Regions from separate parts of the Pseudomonas sp. MAG733B genome, predicted to be linked through region 1. Evidence: predicted binding sites of a transcription regulator. Region 1 holds the regulator's gene; the other holds the start of a gene.

Region 1 (12,160 bases):
CTGCTTGAAATCGTCGCGATAACGGTCGGGCATGACCCACCGTGCGGTATCCAGCACTTTCAGGTTGCCCGCCTGACTCGGCAGGATGCCGAGGAACCATTCCGGCTGACCGAACAACGGCGTCAGCTCATGACCGGCCAGGGAATAAATCGAACCCAGGCACACCAGCGGCACCGCTAGGGTCAACCCGGCGACATCGAACAACAGGCATTCGAACGGTTCGGCGGCCCAGGATGGACGACCGTCGGTGTCCACCGGTGGCGGCGTGTTGGCGGGTGGCAGATGAACTTCGACCACCGGCGCCACCAGCGTTGGCTGCACCTCGACAACCACCGGCTCCGGCGCTCGCAGTACTTCGGCGACTGGCGCCGCCAGTGTTTGCAGCAACGGCGCGATGGTCGATACCGGCGACAGGATCGGCGCCGGTGCTTCGATTACCGCAACTACCGGACGTGCTGGCACTTCCAGCGGCGCGGCCGCTTTGGCGACCGGCTCGGCAGTGACCCTGGCCTGGGCATCACGGGCCTGCTCTTCAAGCACCGCCGCCTGGAACTCATCGAGTGCCGCTTCAGCCTCGACCACCTCGGGCAGCGCTTCGACCGGCGGCAACAGTTCCTCGGTGACTTCTTGCAGAAGGTTGTCCAGGTACGATTGCAGCGCCAGTTGCGGGCGTGATGTCAGTTTCAATGGCCGGCTCAGACTCATCTCACGCCACCTGCGGAACAAGTTGTGCCGCCAGCAGATGCTTGAGCAACGCGCGATAGGCGAGGACGCCACGGCTCTTGCCGTCGAATTGCGAAGGCGTCAGCCCGGCACGGCTGGCATCGCGCAGGCGCGTGTCCACGGGGATGTAGCCTTGCCAGATGTCTTCCGGAAACTTGTCGCGCAAGACACGCAGCGTACCGAGGGACGCTTGCGTGCGGCGGTCGAACAGGGTCGGCACGATGGTGAACGGCAACGCCTGTTTACGTGAACGGTTGATCATCGCCAGCGTGTTGACCATGCGCTCCAGGCCTTTGACCGCCAGGTGTTCGGTCTGCACCGGGATCACCAGTTGCTGGCTCGCCGCCAAGGCATTGACCATCAGCACGCCGAGCAACGGCGGGCTGTCGATCACCGCGTAATCGAAGTCCTGCCACAACTGCGCCAGGCTCTTGGCGATCACCAGGCCCAGGCCACTTTGGCCCGGCGACTGGCGCTCAAGGGTCGCCAGCGCGGTACTCGACGGCAACAGGGAAATGCGTTCATCACTGGTCGACAGCAGCAACTGACCCGGCAAGCCCTGCGGCACGCTGCCCTTGTGCAGGAACAGATCGTAATTGCTGTGTTCCAGGCTGTCAGGGTCGTAACCGAAATAGCTGGTCATCGAGCCGTGGGGGTCCAGATCGACCACGACCACGCGCTTGCCCGCCTCGGCCAGCAAACCGGCTAAAGCGATGGAGGAAGTGGTTTTACCGACACCACCCTTTTGATTGGCGACTGCCCAGACTCTCATTCGGATTGTTCCTCCCGGCCGAATCGATCGACCGAGAAATAGCTCAACGTGTTAATGCGGGTGACGGAGAATTGACGGCGCTCTCTCGTACCGGCGACTTGACCGGGGTCGGTGCAGTTTGTGTGCCAGCACGCTTCAACGCGGCATCCGGTTGCGCATGGGCGGTTCCGGTACCGGTCAGGCTGCGGCGTACATCGAGATTGCGTGACACCACCAGCACCACACGACGGTTGCGCGCCCGGCCTTCCGCCGTGGCGTTATTGGCCACCGGCTGGAATTCACCGTAGCCCACCGATGCCAGGCGACCCGGGTTCACCCCTTGCATCGCCAGCATGCGCACGATGCTCGCCGAACGGGCTGACGACAGCTCCCAGTTGGTCGGGTACTGCGAGGTACGAATCGGTTGATCGTCAGTAAAACCTTCGACGTGGATCGGGTTGTCGAACGGCTTCAGGATCACCGCGACCTTGTCGATGATGTTGAACGCGATGTCGCTGGGCATGGCGTCGCCGCTGCCGAACAACAGGCTGGAATTGAGTTCGATCTCGACCCACAACTCGTTGCCGCGCACGGTCATCTGGTTGGACTGGATCAGATCGCCGAACGCCGCACTGATGTCGTCGGCGATGCTTTTCAGCGGATCGCTCGCGCCGGCAACCCCGGCATCGACCTGCTCGCTGTCCTTGACCAGCGGCTTGGCCGGAGTCACGGTCTTCGGTCGCTCTTCGCCGATCGGAATCGGCTTGAGGGCGCTGTCGGTATCGGTGAAGACCCCGATCAGCGCTTCGGAAATGATCTTGTACTTGCCTTCGTTGATCGAAGAAATCGAGTACATGACCACGAAGAACGCGAACAGCAAGGTGATGAAGTCCGCGTAGGACACCAGCCAGCGTTCGTGATTGACGTGTTCATCATGCTGGCGACGACGTGCCATGAGGTTATTCCCTTAATCCATGAAGCCTTGCAGCTTCAACTCGATGGAGCGTGGGTTTTCACCTTCGGCGATCGACAGGATGCCTTCCAGCAACATTTCGCGATAACGCGACTGGCGCAACGCAACGGATTTGAGCTTGGCGGCAATCGGCAGCAGCACCAGGTTGGCACTGGCCACGCCGTAGATGGTGGCGACGAAGGCCACGGCGATGCCGTTACCCAGTTGCGACGGATCACCGAGGTTGCCCATGACGTGAATCAGGCCCATCACCGCACCGATGATGCCGATGGTCGGCGCATAACCGCCCATGCTTTCGAAGACTTTGGCGGCTTCGATGTCGCGGCTTTCCTGGGTGTAGAAATCCACTTCCAGGATGCTGCGGATTGCTTCCGGCTCGGCACCGTCCACCAGCAGTTGCAGGCCTTTGCGCGAGTAGCTGTCGGGTTCGGCGTCGGCAATGCCTTCCAGGCCGAGCAAACCTTCCTTGCGCGCGGTCAGGCTCCAGTTGACGACGCGGTCGATACCACCGGCCAAATCGACGCGCGGCGGAAACAGGATCCACGCCAGGATCTGCATGGCGCGCTTGAAAGCGCTCATCGGCGATTGCAGCAACGCTGCGCCGATGGTGCCGCCGAGTACGATCAGGGCTGCCGGGCCGTTGGCCAGCGCACCGAGGTGCCCGCCTTCGAGGTAGTTGCCGCCGATGATGGCGACGAACGCCATGATGATGCCGATAAGGCTTAGAACATCCATCAGATACATGCCTCGACGATGTGCCGGCCAATGTCGTCCAGGCTGTACACCGCGTCGGCGAGCTCGGCTTTGACGATCGCCATCGGCATGCCGTAGATCACGCAGCTGGCTTCATCCTGAGCCCAGATCGAACTGCCGCCCTGTTTGAGCAGGCGCGCGCCTTCGCGACCGTCGGCGCCCATGCCGGTCAAGACGACCGCCAGAACTTTGTCACCGTAGGACTTGGCCGCCGAACCGAAGGTGATGTCCACGCACGGTTTGTAATTGAGACGTTCGTCACCCGGCAGGATTTTCACCGCGCCACGGCCGTCGATCATCATTTGCTTGCCACCCGGCGCGAGCAACGCCAGGCCCGGACGCAGGATGTCGCCATCCTCGGCTTCCTTGACGCTGATGCGGCAGAGCTTGTCCAGGCGCTCGGCGAACGCTTTGGTAAACGCAGCCGGCATGTGCTGGATCAGCACGATCGGCGCCGGGAAGTTGGCCGGCAATTGGGTCAGTACCCGTTGCAGGGCAACCGGACCGCCAGTGGACGTTCCGATGGCAACCAGTTTGTAGGCTTTGCGTTTCGGCGCGGGCGACGACGGCGTGGCCGCGTGGGCACGTGCTGGAATCGGTGCGGGTGCCGGACGTGCAGGCGCGCTGCTGCCGTAACTGCCGATGCTCGAAGGCATTGGCGTCGGAGCGGGTGCGGCCACAGGAGCCGGAGCACTGTAAGAACTGACACGACGGTTGCTGCGCGCGATGCTGAGAATCTTCTCGCACAGCAGTTGCTTGACCTTCTCGGGGTTGCGCGAGATGTCTTCGAAATTCTTCGGCAGGAAGTCCACCGCGCCGGCGTCCAGCGCATCCAGGGTGACCCGGGCGCCTTCGTGGGTCAGCGAGGAAAACATCAAGACCGGGGTCGGACAGCGCTGCATGATGTGCCGCACTGCCGTGATGCCGTCCATCATCGGCATCTCGTAGTCCATGGTGATCACGTCCGGCTTGAGGGCCAGGGCCTGATCGATCGCCTCTTTTCCGTTGGTCGCCGTACCGACGACCTGGATATTCGAATCCGCTGAAAGAATTTCCGAGACGCGGCGGCGGAAAAACCCCGAATCATCCACCACCAGGACTTTGACTGCCATAAACACTCCGTTAGACGGAGCGAGGCTCAGTCGCCCCGCTCCACCAGAATCAAATACGCCGTGCGGCGTAACGCTTGAGCATGCTCGGAACATCGAGAATCAGCGCGATGCGACCGTCACCGGTGATGGTGGCGCCCGACATGCCCGGGGTTCCCTGGAGCATTTTGCCCAATGGCTTGATGACCACTTCTTCCTGGCCCACCAGTTGATCGACGACGAAGCCGATCCGCTGGGTGCCCACCGAAAGGATCACTACATGGCCTTCACGCTGCTCTTCGTGAGCGGCGGAGCTGACCAGCCAGCGCTTGAGGTAGAACAACGGCAGCGCCTTGTCCCGCACGATCACCACTTCCTGGCCATCCACCACGTTGGTGGTCGACAGGTCGAGGTGGAAAATCTCGTTGACGTTCACCAGCGGGAACGCGAACGCCTGGTTGCCGAGCATGACCATCAGCGTCGGCATGATCGCCAGGGTCAACGGTACCTTGATGACGATCTTCGATCCCTGGCCCTTGGCCGAGAAAATGTTGATCGAACCGTTGAGCTGGGAAATCTTGGTTTTCACCACGTCCATGCCCACGCCACGACCCGACACGTCGGAGATCTCGGTCTTGGTCGAGAAGCCCGGGGCGAAGATCAGGTTGTAGCACTCGGTATCGCTCAGGCGATCGGCCGCGTCCTTGTCCATCACACCGCGTTTCACCGCGATGGAACGCAGGACGTTCGGGTCCATGCCTTTGCCGTCATCGGAGATCGACAGCAGGATGTGATCGCCCTCCTGCTCGGCTGCCAGGATGACCTTGCCGCCACGGGCCTTGCCCGAGGCTTCGCGTTCTTCCGGCGACTCGATTCCGTGGTCGACCGCGTTACGCACCAAGTGGACCAGCGGGTCGGCCAGGGCCTCGACGAGGTTCTTGTCGAGGTCGGTTTCTTCGCCGACCAGTTCCAGGTTGATCTCTTTCTTGAGCTGGCGAGCCAGATCTCGAACCAGACGCGGGAAGCGCCCGAAGACTTTCTTGATCGGTTGCATCCGGGTCTTCATGACCGCGGTTTGCAGGTCGGCCGTGACCACGTCGAGGTTCGACACCGCCTTGGACATGGCTTCATCGGCGCTGTTGGCACCGAGGCGAACCAAGCGGTTACGCACCAGCACCAATTCGCCGACCATGTTCATGATTTCGTCGAGACGCGCGGTATCGACCCGCACGGTGGTCTCGGCTTCGCTGGCCGGTTTTTCCGCCGGTGGCGCGGCCGGGGCACGGGCCGGAGCCGGTGCAGCAGCGGCGGCAGGCGCCGGTGTTTCGGCTTTCGGCTCGGGAGCCTTGGCTACCGGCTTCGGCGTCGCAGCCTTGGCGGCAGGTGCTGCAACCGAGGCGCTGGCGCCCGTTGCCGTTCCTGCCGTCGCGCCCACTTCGGTGAACTTGCCTTTGCCGTGCAATTCGTCGAGCAGCGATTCGAATTCGTGATCGCTGATCAGGTCACTACCGGCTGCAGCAGCGGCTGGCGCGGCTGGCGTCGGCACCGAAGCGATGGCCGATTCCAGCGCATCGACGGCAAAGTTACCTTTGCCGTGCAACTGGTCGAGCAGTGCTTCAAACTCGTCGTCGGTAATGTCGGAGCTATCGCCCGCAGCTTTTGGAGCCTGCGGTGCCGCAGGGGCAGCAGGTGCCACTGCATCGACGGCGAACTGGCCTTTGCCGTGCAGCTGGTCGAGCAACGACTCGAACTCGGCATCGGTGATTTCGTCGCTGGCAGCGGCATCGCTGGCAGGCGCTGGAGCAGCCGCCGGTGCCTCGGCCTGAGCCTTGACGGCGTTCAGCGAGTCCAGCAGTTGTTCGAATTCATTGTCGGTGATGTCACCCGATTCGCTTTCGGCGACAGGCTCTTCAACCACTTCGGCGACAGGTGCAGGCGCCGCCTCGTCCGCTGTTTGCGGCTCGGCCAGTCGGGCCAATGCGGCGAGCAATTCAGGCGTGGCAGCCGTGATCGGGCTGCGCTCGCGGACTTCGCTGAACATGCTGTTCACCGCGTCCAGTGCTTCGAGAACCACGTCCATCAATTCCGAGTCGACGCGACGTTCACCCTTGCGCAGGATGTCGAACACGTTCTCGGCGATGTGACAGCACTCCACCAGCTCGTTGAGCTGGAGGAAGCCGGCGCCCCCTTTTACAGTGTGAAAACCGCGAAAAATTGCATTGAGCAAATCCGCATCATCCGGACGGCTTTCCAGCTCGACCAGTTGCTCGGACAGTTGCTCTAGAATCTCGCCGGCCTCAACCAGGAAATCCTGAAGGATCTCTTCATCGGCGCCGAAGCTCATTAATGGTGTGCTCCTAACAGAACAGGTCTAAAAACCTAAAATCCAAGGCTGGATAACAAATCGTCCACATCGTCCTGACCGGACACAACGTCTTCTCTTTTATCGGCATGAATCTGCGGACCTTCACCCTGAGAGAGATGTTTTTGTGGATCTTTTTCTGCAAGCATCGCTTCACGGTCATGTTCGATGCCCGCAAAGCGGTCCACCTGACTGGCCATAAGCACGAGCTTGAGCAGGTTGCTCTCAACTTCGGTGACCAGTTGGGTCACTCGCTTGATCACTTGACCTGTGAGGTCCTGATAATCCTGGGCAAGCAGGATGTCGTTGAGGTTGGTCGACACGGCGCGGTTGTCAGTGCTGCTGCGCGCCAGGAATCCGTCGACGCGACGGGCCAGCTCGCGGAACTCTTCAGCCCCGACTTCGCGACGCATGAAGCGTCCCCAATCGGTGCTCAAGGCCTGGGCTTCGTCAGCCAGGCTGTTGACCAGCGGCGTGGCGTTTTCCACCAGATCCATGGTGCGGTTGGCCGCGGCCTCGGTCAGCTTGACCACATAACCCAGACGCTCGGTGGCGTCGGTGATCTGTGACACTTCCTCGGCTTGCGGCATGTGCGGGTCAATCTGGAAATTGACGATCGCGCTATGCAGCTCGCGGGTGAGCTTGCCCACTTCCTGATACAGGCCGCGGTCACGGGTCTGGTTGAGCTCATGGATCAATTGCACAGCATCGCCGAACTTGCCCTTTTCAAGGCTCTCGACCAGTTCGACGGCGTGTTTTTTCAGGGTCGATTCAAAATCGCCCTGCGAAGATTCGTTATGCCCCATAGCTCCCCCGTGGCGCAGTTCAACCGATGCGTTCGAAAATCTTCTCGATTTTTTCTTTCAACGCCTGGGCCGTGAAGGGTTTGACCACATAGCCGTTTACACCGGCCTGGGCCGCTTCGATGATCTGCTCGCGCTTGGCTTCAGCGGTCACCATCAGCACCGGCAGGTGCTTGAGCTTTTCATCGGCACGCACGTGGCGCAGCAGATCGATACCGGTCATGCCAGGCATGTTCCAGTCCGTTACCAGAAAGTCGATGCTCCCGCTGTTGAGAACCGGAATGGCGGTAGTGCCATCGTCGGCCTCGACCGTGTTGGTGAACCCAAGGTCACGCAACAGGTTTTTTATGATCCGCCGCATCGTTGAGAAGTCATCAACGATGAGGATTTTCATGTTCTTGTCCAATTCGACCTCCAAGCAGACTAAAACGCGCCCAGCACCTGGACGCGCCATTTCAATCAATCTGGCAAAACACTCGATGACTGTCTGGAGTACAGCGGATCGAGACCGGCGCGGTTCATCACCCCACCAGCCACGTCACAGTGCCCCCACACTGCCTTCAGCGCGCTCGCCACTCTCCCAAACGCCCCCGCAAACGGGCCGCGCACTGGCTGTGTAACTGGCTGACCCGAGACTCGCTGACTCCCAGGACCTCACCGATTTCCTTGAGATTCAACTCTTCGTCGTAGTACAGCGCCAACACCAGTCGCTCACGCTCCGGCAAATTGGCAATCGCGTCCGTCAGCGCCGCCTGGAAGCGTTCATCTTCCAGATCGCGTGACGGCTCGAGATGAGCACTCGCGCCATCCTCGTGCAGCCCTTCGTGTTCGCCGTCCTGCAACAGATCGTCGAAACTGAATAACCGGCTGCCCAGGGTGTCGTTCAAAATCCCGTAATAATCGTCGAGACTCAATTGGAGTTCGGCCGCAACTTCGTGATCTTTAGCGTCACGGCCGGTTTTAGCTTCAATCGAGCGAATGGCGTCGCTGACCATGCGGGTATTGCGGTGGACCGAACGTGGCGCCCAGTCCCCCTTGCGCACTTCATCGAGCATGGCGCCGCGGATGCGGATGCCCGCGTACGTCTCGAAACTCGCGCCTTTGCTGGCGTCGTATTTGGTGGAGACTTCCAGCAGGCCGATCATCCCGGCCTGGATCAAATCTTCGACCTGGACACTGGCCGGCAGACGCGCCAGCAAGTGATAGGCAATGCGTTTGACCAGCGGCGCATAACGCTCGATCAGCTCGTACTGCGCATCGCGTGCCGACTTCTTGTAGAGGTTGTAGCCGCTGGCTGTCATAGAACCGGTCCTGCCGTTTGTTGCACGAGGCGCTCGACGAAGAATTCCAGATGCCCGCGCGGGTTGGCAGGCAGCGGCCAGGTGTCGACCTTCTGTGCGATCGCCTTGAACGCCAGCGAGCACTTGGAGCGCGGGAAGGCTTCGTAGACGGCACGTTGTTTCTGCACGGCCTTGCGCACGCTTTCGTCGTAAGGCACGGCGCCGACGTATTGCAGGGCAACGTCGAGGAAGCGATCGGTGACCTTGGTCAACTTGGCGAACAGGTTGCGTCCTTCCTGCGGGCTCTGGGCCATGTTGGCCAGGACGCGGAAGCGGTTCATGCCGTAGTCGCGGTTAAGCAGTTTGATCAGCGCGTAGGCGTCGGTGATCGAAGTCGGCTCGTCGCAGACCACCAGCAACACTTCCTGGGCCGCGCGAACGAAACTGACTACCGAGTCACCAATACCCGCAGCGGTGTCGATCACCAGCACGTCGAGGTTGTCGCCGATGTCGCTGAAGGCCTGGATCAGGCCGGCGTGCTGCGCCGGGCTCAAATGAACCATGCTCTGGGTGCCGGACGCGGCCGGAACGATGCGGATGCCGCCGGGGCCCTGCAACAGGACGTCGCGCAGCTCGCAGCGGCCTTCGATCACGTCGGCCAGGGTACGTTTGGGTGTCAGCCCCAGCAGAACGTCGACGTTCGCCAGTCCCAGGTCGGCGTCCAGCAGCATGACGCGCCGGCCAAGCTCAGCCAAAGCCAGGGACAAGTTCACTGACACGTTAGTTTTCCCGACGCCACCTTTGCCGCCGGTCACCGCGATCACCTGTACGGGATGCATGCTGCCCATGTTATTTCTTTACCTTGTCTTGCATAGACGGAGGCCACATTACTGGCTGCGCGTTCGCAAACGGAACAATGCATGGCAGACCATCGATGTAGGTACAAAAACTATTCATTGTTACCTCAGCCTACCTGCTTGGTGGGGCTGTGGTAGATATCAGCGAACATGTCAGCCATGGCTTCTTCGCTGGGCTCTTCCTGCATTTGCACGCTAACGGCGCGACTGACCAGTTGATGACGGCGCGGCAGATGCAAATCATCCGGAATCCGCGGGCCGTCGGTCAGGTAGGCCACCGGCAATTCATGGCTGATGGCCAGGCTCAACACCTCGCCCAGACTCGCCGTTTCATCCAGTTTAGTCAGGATGCAGCCAGCTAGCCCGCAGCGCTTGTAACTGTGATAAGCGGCCGTCAGCACCTGCTTCTGGCTGGTGGTTGCCAGGACCAGATAATTTTTGGAACGGATGCCACGCCCGGCCAGGCTTTCGAGCTGCATGCGCAGCGCCGGATCACTGGCTTGCAGGCCGGCGGTATCGATCAGTACGACGCGTTTGCGCAGCAGTGGTTCCAACGCCTGCACCAGCGATTGGCCCGGATCGACATGGGTCACCGACACATTGAGAATCCGACCAAGGGTCTTGAGCTGCTCCTGGGCACCAATACGGTAGCTGTCCATGCTCACCAGCGCGATGTTTTGCGCGCCGTACTTGAGCACGTAGCGGGCAGCCAGCTTGGCCAGGGTGGTGGTCTTGCCCATGCCGGCAGGGCCGACCATGGCAATCACGCCGCCCTCTTCCAGCGGCTCGACTTCCGGGGTAGCAATCATCCGCGCCAGGTGCGCGAGCAGCATGCGCCAGGCCTGACGAGGTTCTTCGATATCGGAAATCATCGCCAGCAAGTCGCGCGACAACGGGCCGGACAGGCCGATGCGTTGCAGGCGACGCCAGAGATTGGCCTGGGCCGGACGGCTGCCTTGCAGCTGATTCCACGCCAGAGAGCCGAGCTGGACTTCCATCAGTTCGCGCAAGCTGTTGAGCTCGAAACGCATCGAGTCGAATGCACGCGAGTCGACAGCCGCTGCAGCAGCAGGCGCTGGCGACGGGCGCCGTGGCTCGGCGTAAGTCGGCTCGATGAGCGGTTCGGCGGCGGTCAATGGCAGGCCGGCGAACAACTGGCGATTGGTGGCGTTGTCGCTCTCGCCATCGCTGCGCAGGCTCAATTCGGCCTGGGCGGTGACGATCCGCGACTGAGTCTTGCGCAGCTCGTCTTCGAGTTCCATGTTCGGAACGCGCGGAGCCAGCGCCGACAGTTTGTAATCCAAGGCAGCCGTCAGCTCGACACCACCGGCGATCCGGCGGTTGCCAATAATGGCGGCATCGGCGCCCAGCTCATCACGAACCAGTTTCATGGCCTGACGCATATCGGCGGCGAAAAAACGCTTAACTTGCATAAACCACTACCTCAGCCGTTGGGCCCTACTGTCGCAACGATGGTCACTTGCTTGTTGTCAGGTATTTCCTGGTAGGCCAGCACATGCAGCCCCGGGACTGCCAGTCGGCCAAAACGCGAGAGCATCGCGCGAACCGGACCGGCCACCAGCAGGATCACCGGTTGACCTTGCATCTCCTGACGTTGCGCTGCATCGATCAATGAACGCTGCAGCTTCTCAGCCATGCTTGGCTCCAGCAGAACACCCTCTTCCGAGCCTTGTCCTGCCTTCTGCAGACTATTGAGCAATATTTGTTCCAACCTTGGCTCCAGCGTGATCACTGGCAGCTCGGAGTCAGTGCCTACAATGCTTTGCACGATTGCGCGGCTTACGCCGACGCGCACCGCAGCCACCAATGCGGCGGTATCTTGACTCTTGGAAGCGTTGTTAGCGATGGCTTCGGCAATGCTGCGAATGTCGCGCACCGGCACCTGTTCGGCCAACAGCGCTTGCAGAACCTTGAGCAGTTGCGACAGAGACAGCACACCCGGCACCAGCTCTTCGGCCAGTTTCGGTGAGTTTTTCGCCAGCAATTGCATGAGTTGCTGCACTTCCTCGTGGCCGATCAGCTCACTGGAGTGCTTGTACAGAATCTGGTTCAAGTGGGTGGCCACCACGGTACTGGCATCGACCACGGTATAGCCAAGCGATTGCGCCTGGGCGCGCTGGCTGATTTCGATCCATACCGCCTCCAGGCCGAAAGCCGGATCTTTGGCGGTAATGCCGTTGAGCGTGCCGTAGACCTGCCCCGGGTTGATCGCCAGCTCGCGATCCGGGTAAATCTCCGCTTCGGCGAGGATCACGCCCATCAGGGTCAGGCGATAGGCGCTCGGCGCCAGGTCGAGGTTGTCGCGGATGTGCACGGTCGGCATGAGGAAGCCCAGGTCCTGGGACAGCTTCTTGCGCACACCCTTGATCCGCGCCAGCAATTGCCCGCCCTGGTTGCGGTCCACCAATGGAATCAGGCGGTAACCCACTTCCAGGCCGATCATGTCGATCGGCGTCACGTCATCCCAGCCCAGCTCTTTGGTTTCCTGGGCACGGGCCGGCGATGGCAGCAATTCCTGCTGTCGCTTGACCTCTTGCAGGGCCTGGACC
Region 2 (12,160 bases), 400 kb from region 1:
CCGCCTGACAATCCGACTGAATTTTCCCGGTGGCCCGCGATCCTTCTAAGTACAACAGGGAGGAAGTAGGGCTTTATGAACAACGCAAAACTTTTCGTCATTGAATACACCCTTCACGGCGCCCCCAAGTCGTTCATTATCCGTCTGGAAAAAATGGACAACGCCGAGGCCTGGCATTGGGCGAGCTGCGACGCAGGGATCGGAAGAATCCCGCGCTTTGGCCGTGAAAAGGTGCAAAAGACCAGCAAGCCGATGGCAGAAAAATTCGGCGTGGAAAATGTCAAATGGCGGCCGGCCAACTGACAGCGAACACGCGGAAAAGCTTGAAACCGGATGTGGAGCCCGACCAGGCTCCACATTCCTTTGTGCGATGCTTTTCAGTGAGCGCACTTGCAGCCTTGATGGCTGCACTCTTCACCGTGTTCGTGATGCTTGGCGCAGGCTTCACAGCAATAGTGCTTGCCGTGCCGCACGATCGGATGCTCGCCAAGATTGCAGTTGCATTTCGGACAGTCACATTTACGGTCATCGGACATGGAGCTGACTCCTTTTGTGGTGGTCGTCGGGGGTTGGGTTGATGGCCCGTTTTACCAGTGTAGGAGTTGGTGAAGGGACAGTTGGAAGAGATTTGGTGGTTTGGAGGACGCCATCGCTGGCAAGCCAGCTCCCACAGTGAGCGGGGATATCTGCAAGATTTTGGTCGGCTGCCAGGCCGCCATCGCCAGCAGGCTGGCTCCCACAGTTGGATTGGGTGTATCTGAAAGGGATTGGTTGGCTGTGAGGACGCCATCGCTGGCAAGCCAGCTCCCACAGTGAGCGGGGATATCTGCAAGATTTTGGTCGGCTGCCAGGCCGCCATCGCCAGCAGGCTGGCTCCCACAGTTGGATTGGGTGTTCTGAAAGGGATTGGTTGGCTGTGAGGACGCCATCGCTGGCAAGCCATGCTCCTACAGTGAGTGGGGATATCTGCAAGATTTTGGTCGGCTGCCAGGCCGCCATCGCCAGCAGGCTGGCTCCCACAGTTGGATTAGGTGTATCTGAAAGGGATTGGTTGGCTGTGAGGACGCCATCGCTGGCAAGCCAGCTCCCACAATGGTTTGGGGTGCACTTATGCTCTTCACCACTCCACAGGCCGAGCGTTAGCTCGCCTGCCGCTCTTGATCTTGATCCACCCGCCCCATCGGCAGGCTGAGTGGAGGCGTTTATCCGGGGGTGGGCGCGTAGCGCCGTGCGGCGAAGCCGCACACATCGAGAGGAGGTCGTCGCGAAGCAGACCGGAGGCGATGCCCCCGGATGAATGCCGGAGCGAAGGAACCCCGAGCCCTAGCGAGGGGCCGTACGTAAGGGGCGAGCGTTTTTTTTGCTTACTTTTTTGAGGCGTTTGTCAAAAAAGTGAGTCGCCGTAAGGGCGAAACCCTAAGCCGCCGTTACCGCAGCAACGGATATGTACACAAAACCCCAGGAGCCTGGTCGGCCCAGAGGCCGCCAAGGTCAAACCGCACACCGACTACTGCGATACATGAACACAAGCGCCAACCCCAAAAGCACCATCGCCAACACCCGACTCCCCGACAACTCGATAGCCGGATTCCCCAACCAGCCAAAATTATCGATCAACATCCCCATCCCCAACTGCCCGACAATCACCGCCACCGTCGCCACCGCAGTCCCGACCCGCGGCACCGCGCCGACCATCACCATCATGTAGACCACCCCAAACAGCGCCCCGCCGAGCTGCCACTTCGGCACCTCCAGCAGGCTCACCGCATGGGTAGGCTCGAAAAACACAATCAGCAACCCGGTCAACACCGCGCCCACCACGAAGGTCAGCAAACTGCTGCGCAACACACCGACCGTCTCGCCCAAACGCCCATTAATCGCCGCTTGCACACTCAAAACCGCACCAGCCGCCACGACCACCGCCAACAAAATAATCAGATTCATCATTACCCCCGAGCAATCAGAACAAGCGCCGCGACAATCAGCAGCAAGGCCAGCCAGCGTTCAGCGTTGACCTTTTTACGGGTGGCGCCGAACCAGCCGAAATGGTCGATCAGCACACTCTTGCCGACCTGCCCGGAAAGAATCGCGATCATGGTCATCGCAATACCGATGTGCGGCGTCGCCAACGTCAGCACCACCACATAGACCGGCCCGAGAAAACCGCCGATCAATTGCCAGCGCGGCAGCTCGCTCAAGGCCGGTCCCTTTTGCGGGCCGCTGAGCAGCAACAGGAAAAACAGGATCGCCGAGCCGACGCCGAAAATGCTCAAGGTCGCCCACAAGTGCCCGACCTGAACGCCCAACGGTCCGAGCAAACCAGCCTCCACGGACAGGCCCATGCCGGCCAGAATCACCAGCGGCAGCAGCAACAGCCGCAACCCCGGCTGCGTGACGGGCGTCGCTACTGCACCAACGTTGTCGAGAGAGGAAGACTGCATAAGAAAACACCGTTAAAGGAAATATGGCGCGCATTATCGGTTGGCGTTGCTGTGCGATAAATGGGAGCATCCAGACAACACTTTTGCGTAACTCGCACAGCAGGAATCACCATGCACGGCCTCAACGAACTGGGATTCAAGGCACTTCGGCTGTTTGTCGCGGTGCTCGACCATGGCAGTTTTTCCGAAGTCGCGCGCCGTGAGGGCCTGGCGCCCTCTTCGATTTCCCGACAAATCCAGTTGATGGAGCAGGCCCTCAGCCAGCAATTGCTCTACCGTCACACCCGTGCCGTGACGCCCACCGAGGCCGGGCGAGTGCTCGGCGATCACGCGCGACTAGTGCTGGTGCAACTGGAGGAAGCCGAACAGGCGTTGCAAGAACAACAGAGCGAACCGAGCGGACTGGTGCGGATCAACGCGCCAGTGGTGTTCGGCGAGCGGCATCTGACGCCGTGGCTGGGGCAGTTGTGCGCGCGCTATCCGAAGCTGCAACTGGATATCCAGCAAACCGACAGCTACGTCGCACCGTTGCAGGAAGGTGCGGATCTACTGTTTCGCATCGGCCCGCTGCACGACTCCAGCATGCAGGCGCGGGTTCTGGCGCCCCAGCGTTTTCAGGTCGCGGCAAGTCCCGCTTACCTGGAACGCCACGGCACGCCGCAGCATCCTGACGACCTCGCCAAACATCAGTGCCTGGCCTACAAAGGCGTGTCCGGGCTGCAACGCTGGTTTTTTCGCAAGGGCCAGCAACAGTGGACGCCGTACTCGGTGAAAGGGCCGATCACCGGCAACCACGCCGACACCCTGACGCAAGCCGCCGAACAGGGCTTGGGGCTGGTGATGTTTCCGTCATGGTTGATCGGTGAAGCGGTGCGCAACGGCAGGCTGGTGCCGGTGCTGAGGAACTATCAGGTGTCTAACAGCCTGGAACCGCAGCAGATCGCCGTGCTCTGGCCGGGCAGCCGACGCTTGTCGGTGAAGGTCAGGACGGTGATTGATTACTTTGTTGAGTGTTTTGGCGAGGTGCCGTATTGGGATAGGTCATAACCCCTCGGCCGGAAACTGCGCTTCTGTGGCGAGGGAGCTTGCTCCCGCTGGGCTGCGTAGCAGCCCCAAAAAAGCAGTGAGCGCTGCGCACTCAAGCGCGAGCAAGCTCGCTCGCCACAAAAAGCTTTGCCAGTCAGATCCGGAACTGTCCGACCAGACTGCCCAACCGCTGCCCAAGATCCGCGAGACTGCGGGAGGTTTGCGCACCGAGCTGGGTTTCGCCGGCAACGTTGTCCACCGCCACCGCAATCTGATGCACGCTGCGGTTGATCTCTTCAGCCACGGCGGTTTGCTCTTCGGCGGCGCTGGCGATCTGCGCGTTCATCGAATTGATGGTGGCGATCAACTGCGCCATGGTGTCGAGCGAGGCGCCCGCCTCGTTGGCCTGCGCGGACGTGCCGTCGCCGGCCTCGCTGGAGCGGCGCATGGCTTCCACCGCCGATTGGGTGCCGGCCTGCAAGCGATCGATCATGCCCTGGATTTCCTGGGTGCTGATTTGCGTACGACTGGCCAGCGCCCGCACCTCATCAGCGACCACCGCAAACCCGCGTCCGGCCTCACCGGCGCGAGCGGCTTCGATGGCGGCGTTGAGCGCCAGCAAATTGGTCTGCTCGGCAATCGAGCGGATCACCCCAAGCACGCTGACGATCGACGACACGTCTTTTTGCAGACTGTCGAGCGATACACCGCTGCTGCGAATGTCGTCCACCAAAGCATGAATCTTGACGATGCTGCCGGCCACCACACGCTTGGCGGCCTGGCCTTCTTCATCGGTCTGCTGGGCAGCCACCGCCGCGTTTTGCGCACTCTTGGCCACTTCCTGGGCGGCGGCGGACATTTCGTTGATCGCCGTGGCGACCTGATCGGTTTCGTGACGCTGACGCTCCATGGCCTTGTCCGAACGATGGGCCTGGTCGGACACCTGAGTCACCAGCCCGGTCAGTTGCGAAGTCATTTCGGTGATCTGGCGCACCAGGCCATGAATCTTGTCGACGAAACGGTTGAACGAGCCGGCCAGTTCGCCCAGTTCATCCTGGCTGGTGATGGTCAGGCGACGGGTCAGATCGCCCTCGCCTGCCGCGATGTCGTCAAGGTTGGCTTTCATCAGGTTCAGCGGACGCAGAATGGTGTTGGCCAACAGCATCCCCGCCGCAGCGATCAGCAACAGCACCACCCCGGCTACGCCAACGATGCTCAGCACCACGCCTTGCATGCGCTCCTGAACCTTGGCCTCGACCACCGCGACTTGCGCTTCGATGCCGTCGAGGTTGACCGACGTACCCACCGCCATGTCCCACTTCGGCAAGTATTCGGTGTAACCGAGCTTGGGCACCAGCACTTGGCTATTGCCCGGCAGCGGCGAGCTGTATTGCAGGTAATGCGTACCTTCCTTGGCGACTTTCACCAGATCGCGGTTGACGTAGACACCATTCGGGTCGCGGTTGTCCTTGAAGCTCTTGCCCACGCCTTCCGGGTCTTTGGCCTTGAACAGGCGCACAGTGTTGGAGTCGTAGCCGAAGAAGTAGCCGTCCTTGCCGTAGCTGATGCTCGATAGCAACTTGATCGCCTGGGCCCGTGCGGCGTCGTCGCCTTGAGCGGCAGCGTCGTACAGCGGCTTGATGGTGGTCATGGCCACGGCAACATAGCTTTGCAGGGTCGCCTTGGCATCGCTGAGCAGGCGCTCACGGGTTTCCTCGACTTCATGGCGGGCCTGGCCTTGCAGGATAAACAACGTGGTCAGGCTGATGACCAGCGCGAAGAGCAACACCGGCAGGACGGCAAGGGACAGGACTTTAGCCTTCAGGCTCATGCGCATGACGTTCACTCTTTTGATTTTGTTGGCGTGGGTAAAGGCTTTAACGGCACGCCGGGTCAAAAGTTGAACGCGATAATCGGAGGACACTGCAGATCCCCTGTGGGAGCGGGCTTGCTCGCGAAGAGGGCGTGTCAGTCACTATAAATGTTGCCTGACACACCGCTTTCGCGAGCAAGCCCGCTCCCACAGGGTAAGCGGTGTTTTACAGGACCATCGCAGCCACCCAGCCGAACACCAGCAGCGGCAGGTTGTAGTGCAGGAAGGTCGGGACCACGGTGTCCCAGATGTGGTGATGCTGGCCGTCGATGTTCAGGCCGGAGGTCGGGCCGAGGGTCGAATCGGAGGCCGGTGAACCCGCGTCGCCCAAGGCGCCGGCGGTGCCAACGATGCACACGATCGCCAATGGACTGAAACCCAGTTGCACGCACAGCGGCACGAAGATCGCCGCCAGGATCGGCACGGTGGAGAACGACGAACCGATGCCCATGGTCACCAGCAAACCTACCAGCAACATCAACAAGGCGCCGACGCCCTTGCTGTGATCGATGTAAGCCGCCGACGATTCGACCAGCGTTTGCACCTCACCGGTAGCCTTCATCACTTCGGCAAACCCGGACGCGGCGATCATGATGAAGCCGATCATCGCCATCATCTTCATGCCTTCGGTGAACAGGTCGTCGGTCTCACGCCATTTGACGATGCCCGACACCGAGAAAATCAGGAACCCGGCCAACGCACCGATAATCATCGAGTCCAGCAGCAACTGAATGATGAACGCCGCCGCAATCGCCACACCCGCCACCAGCAGGCTCATCGGGTTGTATTGCACCGCGACCTGTTCGACTTGCTCGATCTTTGTCAGATCGTAAACGCGTTTCTTGCGGTAGCTGACAAACGCGATCAGCAGGCCCGCGACCATGCCCAGCGCCGGAATGCCCATGGCGTGGGTGACATTGATGCCGCTGATGTCCACGCCGCTGCGCGCAACGTTGGCCAGCAGGATTTCATTGAGGAAGATGTTGCCGAAACCCACCGGCAGGAACATGTACGGGGTGATCAGGCCGAAGGTGATGACACAGGCGATCAACCGGCGATCCAGTTGCAACTTGGTCAGTACATAAAGAAGCGGCGGCACCAGCAAGGGAATGAAGGCGATATGTATCGGCAAGATGTTCTGCGAGGCGATGGCCACCACCCACAGCAGGCCGATCAACAGCCACTTGACCTCGCCACCGCCCGTGGCGTGCTGGCGATCGACCATTGCCAGGGCCTTGTCGGCCAAGGCATGGGCCATGCCCGACTTGGCAATCGCCACCGCGAAAGCACCGAGCAACGCGTAGGACAACGCCACCGTCGCCCCGCCGCCGAGGCCACTGTTGAAGGCTTTCAGCGTCGCTTCGATCCCCAGGCCACCGGTCAAACCACCCACCAGCGCACCAACGATCAGCGCGATCACCACATGCACGCGGGACAGGCTGAGTATCAGCATGATGCCGACCGCGGCAATTACTGCATTCATTGTCGTTCTCCAGACAAGCGAAAAGAGTCCAGCCGGGCGTCTGCATCAGCCGCCAGCGGGTTGAAGAATGGGTCTTATTAGAAGGGCGCGCACTTTGCCGGACCGCTGCCGCCTTGTCAAAGCCAACACCTGCCCACGTAGGAGCTGCCGAAGGCTGCGATCTCTTGATCTTCAACGCCGCTGAGGACGTAAAAATCAAAAGATCGCAGCCTTCGGCAGCTCCTACAGAGGACACTCCGTTATTCGACGGGAGGGATAAAGAAAGCTCTTTTGCAGCCGTTACAGTGCAAAGTCTCAGATATTTATCGAATAAGGACGTCTCCATGTCGCTCAGACAACTTTCCATCCAATGGAAAATCACCCTGCTGGCCGGGCTGTGCCTGGCGGGCATCGTGACCTTGCTGGTAGGTCTTTCGCTGTATCGCATGGAGCACAGCTCCGAGCTGGTGAAAGCCTCGAGCATGGAGATGCTGAATGAAGCGGCGCAAGCGCGGATCGAGTCCCAGGGCGAAAACCAGGCGCTGGTCATTCGCCAGCAATTCATGGACGCCTATCAATATGGCCACGGCTTTTCGCGTCAGGTGCTGTTCCTGCGCGACCAGGCCGAGAAGCGCTTTCTCGATGCCTTCGACCTGCGCGAAGACCTGACTCGTCAGGTCAAATCGGCGCTGCAAGCCAATCCGGAATTGCTCGGGTTGTCGTTGGTGTTCGAACCCAACGGGCTGGACGGCAAGGACGAACTGTTCGCCGATCAGAGCGAAGTCGGCAGTAACGAGAAGGGTCGCTTTGCCTTGTACTGGTCGCAACCGACGCCGGGCAAGCTGACCTCCATGCCCTTGCCGGAAAGCGACATGGCCAACACCCGCACCGGCCCCAGCGGCGAGGCGGCCAACGCCTGGTTCACCTGCCCGCGCACCAGCCTCAAGCCCTGCGTGATCGAGCCCTACTTCTATGTAATCGACGGTCACAACGTGCTGATGACCAGCATCGTTTTCCCGCTGATGGTCAACGGCAAGGTCATCGCTTCGCTGTCGGTGGATATCAACCTCAACAGCCTGCAAACGCTCAGCCAGAGCGCGAGCAAGAAACTTTATGACGGCCAAACCAGCGTCAGCATCGTCAGCCCGGCCGATTTGCTGGCCGGTTACAGCGCGGATGCGAGCAAGCTCAGCCAGCGCCTGGAAACCGTGGACAAGACCAGCGGCGCCGAGCTGATGCGCCTGCTCGCCACCAGCAGCACGACCAGCAGCCTGCACAGCGACCAACAACTGAAAGTGCTGGCGCCATTCCAGCCGATTCCGGGCGGCAAAGCCTGGGGCGTGTTGCTCGACGTACCGGAGAAAGTGCTGGTCGGCCCTGCCGAAACGCTGAAAAAACAACTGGATGACAGCAACACCGCCGGCACCCTGACCGAACTCGGCCTGGGCGTGCTGGCCGCACTGATCGGCCTGTTGCTGGTGTGGCTGATGGCGCGCAGCGTGACCAAACCGATCCTCGGCGTGGCGCACATGCTCGAAGACATCGCCAGCGGCGAAGGCGATCTGACCCGACGCCTGGCCTATGACAAACAGGATGAGCTGGGGCAGTTGGCCGGCTGGTTCAACCGTTTCCTCGACAAGCTGCAACCGATCATTGCCGAAGTGAAACGCTCGGTGCAGGACGCCCGCAGCACCGCGGACCAGTCATCCGCCATCGCCACCCAGACCAGCGCCGGCATGGAACAGCAGTACCGTCAGGTGGATCAGGTCGCCACCGCGTCCCACGAAATGAGCGCCACCGCCCAGGACGTCGCCCGCAGCGCGGCACAAGCGGCACAGGCTGCGAAGGATGCTGACCAAGCGACCCGCCGGGGCCTGTCTGTGATTGACCGCACGACCACCAGCATCGACAACCTCGCCGCCGACATGAGCGCGGCCATGGTTCAGGTCGAAGGCCTGGCGGCCAACAGCGAGAAAATCGGTTCGGTGCTGGAAGTGATCCGCGCCATCGCCGAACAGACCAACCTGTTGGCGCTCAACGCGGCGATCGAAGCGGCCCGTGCCGGTGAGGCCGGGCGTGGTTTTGCGGTGGTCGCCGATGAAGTACGCAACCTGGCGCGACGCACCCAGGAGTCGGTCGAAGAAACCCGCCTGGTGATCGAACAACTGCAAAGCGGCACTCAGGATGTGGTGGGTTCGATGGGCAACAGCCATCGGCAGGCCCAGGGCAGCGTCGAACAGGTTGGGCAGGCCGTGACGGCGCTGCGACAGATCGGCGACGCGGTGACTGTGATCAGCGACATGAACCTGCAAATCGCCAGCGCCGCCGAAGAGCAAAGCGCGGTGGCCGAGGAAATCAACAACAACGTCGCGACCATTCGCGACGTGACCGAATCGCTGTCGGGGCAGGCCAATGAATCGGCGCGGGTGAGCCAGTCGCTGAACTGCCTGGCCAATCATCAGCAGGGCTTGATGGATCAGTTCCGGGTTTAATTCCCACTGATCCCCTGTGGGAGCCAGCCTGCTGGCGATGGCTGTGACACATTCAGTATCAATGTGTCTGATACACCGCTATCGCGAGCAGGCTCGCTCCTACAGTTTTTTCGTACCTGTCATAACTCCTCGCCTTCATTAAGAATGATGGCGAGTGGATATCTACCCAAAGCCGATTATGCTTCATGAAACCTTGCAGCGATGCGAGGCCGTCAGTCTGTGTCCAATGGCCCGGGTACGGCAAAAATTGAGAGGTGCTCCGGCCTAAAACAAGAACAACGGAGAAAACTCATGGCGGCAATCGACAACACAACCACGGGCAGCGCACCCAACCACGGGATTACCAAGGAGGAGCGCAAGGTCATCTTCGCCTCGTCCCTGGGCACCGTGTTCGAGTGGTACGACTTTTACCTCTACGGCTCCCTCGCGGCGATCATCGCCAAGCACTTCTTCGCCGGCGTCAACGAGACCACGTCCTTTATCTTTGCCTTGCTCGCCTTCGCCGCAGGCTTTGCCGTGCGGCCATTCGGGGCGATTGTGTTCGGTCGGTTGGGCGACATGATCGGGCGCAAACACACCTTCCTCATCACCATCGTGATCATGGGTATTTCCACAGCGGTGGTGGGTTTCCTGCCCGGCTACGCGACCATTGGCGTGGCGGCGCCGATCATCCTGATCACCCTGCGCCTGTTGCAAGGTTTGGCCCTGGGCGGTGAATACGGCGGTGCGGCAACCTATGTGGCCGAACATGCACCGAAAGGCAGGCGCGGTTTCTTCACCTCGTGGATTCAGACGACCGCGACCCTCGGCCTGTTTCTTTCGCTGTTGGTTATCCTCGCCTGCCGCACCATCCTCGGCACTGAAGCCTTCGAAGCCTGGGGCTGGCGGATTCCGTTCCTGCTGTCGATCCTGCTGCTGATCGTCTCGGTGTATATCCGCCTGCAACTCAGCGAGTCGCCGGTGTTCCTGAAAATGAAAGCCGAAGGCAAGGCCTCCAAGGCCCCGCTGACTGAATCCTTCGCCCGCTGGGACAACCTCAAGATCGTGATCATGGCGCTGCTCGGCGGGACTGCCGGCCAAGCCGTGGTCTGGTACACCGGGCAGTTCTATGCACTGTTCTTCCTGTTGCAAACCCTGAAGATCGACCCGCAGACCGCCAACCTGCTGATCGCCGGCTCGCTGCTGATAGGCACGCCATTCTTCGTGATCTTCGGCAGCCTGTCCGACCGCATCGGCCGCAAGGGCATCATCATGGCCGGCTGCATCCTCGCAGCGCTCACGTACTTCCCGATCTTCCATGCGTTGACCCAATACGGTAACCCTGACGTGTTCATCGCGCAGGAGAAAAACCCGGTGACGGTGATCGCCAATCCCGACCAGTGTTCGTTCCAGTTCGACCCGGTGGGCAAGGCCAAATTCACCAGTTCCTGCGACTTGGCGAAGACTGTGTTGGCCAAACGGGCGATCCCCTATCAGAACGTCAAGGCTGAACCCGGGACCGTGGCGCAGGTACGCATTGGCGAGAAAGTGATCCAGAGTTTTGAGGGCACCGGCATGCCGGCCGCCGACTTCAAGACCCAGAACGATGCGTTCACCGCCACGCTCGTTACCGCCCTCAAAGAGGCCGGTTACCCCGAGAAGGCTGACCCGGCCAAGACCAACTACCCGATGGTGTTGCTGCTGCTGACGATCCTGGTGATCTACGTGACCATGGTCTACGGCCCGATCGCCGCCTGGCTGGTGGAATTGTTCCCGGCGCGCATCCGCTATACCTCGATGTCGCTGCCCTACCACATCGGCAACGGCTGGTTCGGCGGCTTTCTGCCGACGGTGGCGTTCGCCATGGTGGCGGCTACCGGTGATATCTACTACGGGCTGTGGTATCCGATCGTGATCGCGGTGATGACGGCGATCCTTGGCATTTTCTTCATGCCGGAAACCAAGGATCGGGAGATTCATCACACCTGAGCCTGACACAACACTATCCCTGTGGGAGCGGGCTTGCCCGCGAATGCGGTCTGTCAGTGGCGAATATGTTGTCTGACAAACTGCATTCGCGAGCAAGCCCGCTCCCACATGTTTTTGCGGTGTGGTTTTAGATGCGTTTTGGCAGTTCGATCAGCACTCTGAGCCCGCCCCACTCGCTTTCCAGCAACCGCAATTCCCCGCCCCACGTGTCGACGATATCGCGCACGATGCCCAGACCCAGACCATGACCAACAGTCTGTTCATCCAGCCGTGTGCCACGACTGAACACCTGATCACGCCGGTCTTCGGGAATGCCTGGCCCGTCGTCTTCGACGCTTAGCTCATAGCCATCCGTGGTCTCGACCACGCTCAAGCGAACCTCGGCGTCCGCCCATTTGCAGGCGTTGTCCAGCAGATTGCCCAGCAGCTCCAACAGGTCTTCGCGATCCCACGGCAGTTGCAGCCCCGTCGGGGCGCGATAACTCAGGTCCAGATGTTCACCGTGAATCATGTTCAATGTCGCCAACAAACCCGGCAACTCGGCGTCGCAATCAAACAGCGCGCCCGGTAAGGCATCCCCGGACAAGCGAGCGCGATTGAGTTCGCGATTGAGCCGCTGCTGCACCTGCTCCAACTGGTCCTTGAGGGTCTTGCGCAATTTCGGATGCGCGTCGAGTTGTTCGCTCGATGCCAGGCTCAACAGCACCGCCAACGGGGTTTTCAAGGCATGGCCGAGATTGCCCAGGGCATTGCGCGAACGCTTGAGGCTGTCTTCGGTGTGGGTCAGCAAATGATTGATCTGCGCCACCAGCGGCTCCAGTTCCACTGGCACCTGGTCGTCGAGTTGCGAGCGCTGGCCCTGCTGCAATTGGGCGATCTGTTCGCGGGCCTTTTCCAG

The links. Region 1 encodes FliA, which starts transcription of late flagellar genes. Its sites were predicted from a motif close to CTAAAGTTTNNNNNNNNNNNGCCGNTAA; they were not measured.
Region 2: the regulator FliA is predicted to act here: its motif matches at 7,079-7,106, upstream of V6Z53_RS23535 (methyl-accepting chemotaxis protein).

The regions. Positions count from the first base shown of each region.
Region 1 covers NZ_CP145732.1:5,533,485-5,545,644, forward strand. The annotation lists gene V6Z53_RS25260 (chemotaxis protein CheW) at 1-699, opposite strand, end outside; gene V6Z53_RS25265 (ParA family protein) at 707-1,495, opposite strand; gene motD (flagellar motor protein MotD) at 1,539-2,429, opposite strand; gene V6Z53_RS25275 (flagellar motor protein) at 2,442-3,182, opposite strand; gene V6Z53_RS25280 (chemotaxis response regulator protein-glutamate methylesterase) at 3,182-4,312, opposite strand; gene V6Z53_RS25285 (chemotaxis protein CheA) at 4,362-6,632, opposite strand; gene V6Z53_RS25290 (protein phosphatase CheZ) at 6,668-7,456, opposite strand; gene V6Z53_RS25295 (chemotaxis response regulator CheY) at 7,476-7,847, opposite strand; gene fliA (RNA polymerase sigma factor FliA) at 8,014-8,754, opposite strand; gene fleN (flagellar synthesis regulator FleN) at 8,751-9,581, opposite strand; gene flhF (flagellar biosynthesis protein FlhF) at 9,698-11,023, opposite strand; gene flhA (flagellar biosynthesis protein FlhA) at 11,035-12,160, opposite strand, start outside.
Region 2 covers NZ_CP145732.1:5,132,378-5,144,537, forward strand. The annotation lists gene V6Z53_RS23495 (DUF6555 family protein) at 76-303, shown strand; gene V6Z53_RS23500 (metallothionein) at 378-536, opposite strand; gene V6Z53_RS23505 (DMT family transporter) at 1,492-1,947, opposite strand; gene V6Z53_RS23510 (DMT family transporter) at 1,947-2,441, opposite strand; gene V6Z53_RS23515 (LysR family transcriptional regulator) at 2,553-3,488, shown strand; gene V6Z53_RS23520 (methyl-accepting chemotaxis protein) at 3,622-5,304, opposite strand; partial or broken gene V6Z53_RS23525 (DUF4381 domain-containing protein) at 5,402-5,479, opposite strand; gene V6Z53_RS23530 (Na+/H+ antiporter NhaC family protein) at 5,507-6,823, opposite strand; gene V6Z53_RS23535 (methyl-accepting chemotaxis protein) at 7,147-9,294, shown strand; gene V6Z53_RS23540 (MFS transporter) at 9,586-11,262, shown strand; gene V6Z53_RS23545 (sensor histidine kinase) at 11,390-12,160, opposite strand, start outside.